2 regions of the Bacillus sp. PK3-067 genome follow, and region 2 is predicted to be linked to the other one. Evidence: riboswitches for the same ligand, from Rfam matches in the RefSeq annotation. Region 2 holds a riboswitch; the other holds the start of a gene.
What was found. Region 2 has a riboswitch for FMN ahead of ribD (bifunctional diaminohydroxyphosphoribosylaminopyrimidine deaminase/5-amino-6-(5-phosphoribosylamino)uracil reductase RibD). Riboswitches for the same ligand answer to the same signal wherever they lie in the genome.
Positions count from the first base shown of each region.

Region 1: linked by a shared signal. The riboswitch ahead of M1D73_RS07390 (ECF transporter S component) and the one ahead of ribD (bifunctional diaminohydroxyphosphoribosylaminopyrimidine deaminase/5-amino-6-(5-phosphoribosylamino)uracil reductase RibD) in region 2 are both predicted to bind FMN.

Region 1 is NZ_CP096490.1:1,413,875-1,416,079, reverse strand. It holds gene M1D73_RS07395 (ferredoxin) at 216-464, shown strand; gene M1D73_RS07390 (ECF transporter S component) at 586-1,164, opposite strand; FMN riboswitch at 1,327-1,466, opposite strand; gene M1D73_RS07385 (hypothetical protein) at 1,715-2,205, shown strand, end outside.
Region 2 is NZ_CP096490.1:4,130,762-4,132,966, forward strand. It holds gene M1D73_RS21160 (DUF2552 family protein) at 1-16, opposite strand, end outside; gene M1D73_RS21165 (CDGSH iron-sulfur domain-containing protein) at 156-362, shown strand; FMN riboswitch at 553-696, shown strand; gene ribD (bifunctional diaminohydroxyphosphoribosylaminopyrimidine deaminase/5-amino-6-(5-phosphoribosylamino)uracil reductase RibD) at 1,002-2,114, shown strand; gene ribE (riboflavin synthase subunit alpha) at 2,096-2,205, shown strand, end outside.

The DNA of each region.
Region 1 (2,205 bases), 2.7 Mb from region 2:
AGAACTATATACTTGTATATATTCTATTGTATCAAACGAAATCATATTTACGTATTTTGAAAATCTTATGACATAATTCAAAAATAAGTTGACACTCTAATTGATAAGCATTATCATTATAATTTTATGTTGAAAAGTTTTACAAACCGTTTTACAATAAGGTTATAATTTTTATGGCGAGCTTTTCACATACATATTATCAGGAGGGAAAAAAGATGGCAAAATATACAATCGTTGATAAAGATACTTGTATTGCATGTGGTGCTTGTGGCGCTGCTGCACCAGACATTTATGACTATGATGATGAAGGTATTGCATTTGTAACATTAGATGATAACCAAGGTATCGTTGAAATTCCAGATGTATTAATTGAAGATATGATGGATGCATTCGAAGGATGTCCAACTGACTCAATTAAAGTTGCTGACGAATCATTCGACGGAGACGCTTTAAAATTCGAATAGTCTTTTATTAACTTCAAAAAACGCCCCTCCTATTGATGAGGGGCGTTTTTTGTATCTAAATTTTATTTTCCTTAATAAAAAACCATTAGTAGTTTCACACTACTAATGGTTTTAGTATATATTATGCATTTTTCATTTTTGCAAACACCCATACTTTCAGGCGTGAAAATAATGCTACAAATACAATTGTTACAACAATCCCTTTAATTAAATTAAATGGTAAGATTGCCGTTACAACCGTTGTTTTTATAGCTTCGCTAGACATAGCTGGTGAATTTAAAAACCAAGTGTACGCCGGGAATATGATGATGTAGTTTAATACACTCATAATAAGTGCCATTGTAATTGTCCCTAGCATTAATCCTGTAGTTAAACTCTTCACAGTACGATACTTTCTAAATAAGAAAGCTGCTGGCCCAATAAATAAACATCCTGCAATAAAGTTTGCAATTTCTCCAACTGGTACTCCCGTTAAACTTCCTTGAATCCCGTAATGTAAAATGTTCTTTATCGCCTCTACAATCACTCCTGCTACTGGTCCAAAGATAATTGCCGCAATTAGAGCTGGTACATCACTAAAATCAATTTTCAAAAATGGCGGAAGCCCTGGGAACGGGAAATCCAACATCATTAGTAAATATGCAATACTACTTAGCATCGCTACACTCACCATCTGCACTACACTGTTTTTTTGTTTCATCTTTCTCTCTCCTTTTCCATCGATCATCTCATGGAAAGTGGAAAGGTTCTGCTATGCCTATTTTTTCATAGAACGAAAAAACCCTTTGTGTTTTACACAAAGGGAGAATTTAAGGCACATCAAACAGACGTTCAAATCCATATCTTTTTTGAACGCTTGAACCTCCATCTTCTCCCATCCAGACTATACTGTCGGCTTTGGAATCACACCAAATCCTGCCTTAACGGCTCGCGGGCTTAGAACAAAATCATAAATAGTTCATCACCGCCGGTCGGGATTTTCACCCTGCCCCGAAGATAGACCGATATTCTATTTTCCCCTTCATTATACAACAACCTCATAACATTGTGAACTAAAAAATTGTAACTTATTTAAAATTAGTTATTTATTTTTCGTAACAACAAATAAATTGCGAGATATTTTACAATACAATCCATATTTTTTATTATTCGGCATTTCTCTTTTGAATTACCTAGTCATATATAATTAAAAGTGATAAGATATTGAATTGTTAAGATAAGAACATTTTCTGAGTTATGGAGGAAATGTCATGAAAAAAGACAAGAGACATTCTATTCGAGAAGCAATGAAAAAAAACTTAAGAAAAGAATACTTTTACTTAAAAAAAGAATTACTTTTCTACTGCCCAATTGATTTAGGCACATTCTCAAACGAGACATACTATGCTACTTTCGATGAAGATGGCATCAGTATTTATCAGTATGATAAAAAAACAGAAAGTAAATTAAAATTGTGTGAGCGTCATCCGTGGAAGAGTTGGAATAAAGTGAAGATTGATCACTATTTGACAACTTCTCAATTTATTTTTCAGGGTGAGCGAAATTGGATCTTATCTCTTTTTCAAAAAGGAAAAGAAGCTCAAAAAATTATTGAAGAGCATACATCTTTACAAACAGAAGTTGTTTCCCGCTCTTTCTTAAAAAAACTTCCTGGTTTTCGTTCTAATACACCACTGAATAAATACATCGGTAGTATTTGTTACACTGCACTTATTGCATTTTTATTAAAATGGATGATTCC
Region 2 (2,205 bases):
GTAATTGTTTATCCATCTCTCGTCACCTTACTCTAGTCAGTTATGAAAACTATTATAACACTCTCTTCTTTCTCAAACAAAGTGCTCTTTTTATATTGTCAAGCACTTCCCTTGATTATATGATGAAATTAAGCGTTTGGGAAGGAGGGATAACGTTGGCAAAAGTACAAATTAAAGTAAATGATAATGGCTCTTTTCGCGTTACAGGGGACGTGGAATTAGTCGACTCACAAGGGAATGTATTCCCAGCAAAACCGGCATTTTCTTTATGCCGGTGTGGTTTATCAAAAAATATGCCTTATTGCGACGCTTCGCATAAAGGTAAATTCGAGTCTGTTGTTAGAGCACCAGAGGCAGAATAATTTTACATGTGACATGCACATTTTTTTGTGCATGTTTTTTCTTTTTAGCAACTCCGTTATATCCCTTCTCCTTACAACATTTCTAATACTTTTATTTCCATTCCAGCCTGCATATATTTTCACACAATTCTTCACATTCGAATATTTTTTACTAGCCTTTTATTTTTTTTGTGCTATAATTTGAGCAAACAGCATCCTTCGGGGTCGGGTGAAATTCCCAACCGGCGGTGATGAAGTGAAAACTTCTAAGTCCGTGACCCGTTTTCAACTCGAAAACGGTGGATCTAGTGAAACTCTAGGGCCGACAGTATAGTCTGGATGGGAGAAGGATATGTTTCTAGTTTTTTATATAGTGAATACACTTTTATTTCAGTATGCATATTTTTAAAGATTCATTTTGATTCTTTATATATGTTTAATTTTCTATACTTATTTTTTATACTGAAATAAAAAGAGACAACTAGCGTTTAAAAATTCGATATTTTGCTAGGTTTTTTCCTTATGCAGAAATATCAATTATCGTTAGGTTTCTTTCCTATGCTTTCGTATTCAAACTATATTTCTAGAAATCACGTCTCCCAAACCCCAAGGATATTAAATCCTTGGGGTTTTTTGATTTTTTTAGGAGAGGTGAAGAAAATGACAGATCAAGAATATATGAGGATTGCCCTGCAGTTAGCAGAAGGGACATCAGGACAAACAAGTCCAAATCCTATGGTTGGTGCTGTTGTTGTAAAAGATGGAAACATCGTTGGTATGGGGGCTCATTTACGAGCTGGTGAAGAACACGCAGAAGTTCATGCCCTTCAAATGGCTGGTCAGAACGCCAAAGACGCTACCGTTTATGTAACACTGGAACCGTGTAGCCACTTTGGAAAAACACCACCTTGTTGTGAATTGCTCATCGAAAAAGGAGTTAAGCGTGTTGTAATTGCTACTCTCGATTGTAATCCGCTCGTTTCTGGTAACGGAAAAAGAAGATTAGAGGAAGCTAGAATTGAAGTAACGACCGGTGTTCTTGAAGCAGAAGCAGTTTTATTAAATCGCTACTTTTTTCACTACATGAAAACGAAGCGCCCTTTTGTAACAATCAAAACAGCGATGAGCTTAGATGGAAAAACAGCAACTGTAACTGGTGAAAGTAAGTGGATTACAGGTGAAGAAGCACGTGCTGATGTTCACCAATATCGCCATACACATGATGCAATTCTTGTTGGAGTGAATACAGTTATAGCTGATAATCCTCATTTAACAACAAGAATTCCAAATGGTGGGAAACATCCTATTCGCGTTGTTTTAGATACCCATTTACGAACGCCACCATCTTCTCATGTTATAACAGATGGTTTAGCACCGACATGGATTATTGTCGGTAAGGATGTAAAGGAAGAGAAGATATCTTCTTATGAATCTAAAAATATAGCTATATTCCAAATGGAAACGAAACATATAGAAATCGAGGACCTTCTTTCCTTTCTTGGAGAGAAACAAATTCTTTCTCTATTCGTTGAAGGTGGCCAATCGATTCATGCAAGTTTCTTAAAAACAAACAATTTTAATGAAATTGTAACCTATATAAGTCCGAAATTAATTGGTGGGAAAGATGCTCCTACTTTATTTGGAGGAAATGGTTTTTCAAAATTACAAAATGCGCTTTCCTTGAAAATTCAAGAGATGAAACAAATTGGTGATGATATAAAAATCGTTGCGAATGCCCGAAACGAGGTGACGAAATGTTTACAGGAATTGTAGAAGAATTAGGAACGATAGCAAACATGCAACAAAGCGGAGAAGCGATGAAATTAACGATTCATGCAAAGAAAATTTTATCAGATGTTCACTT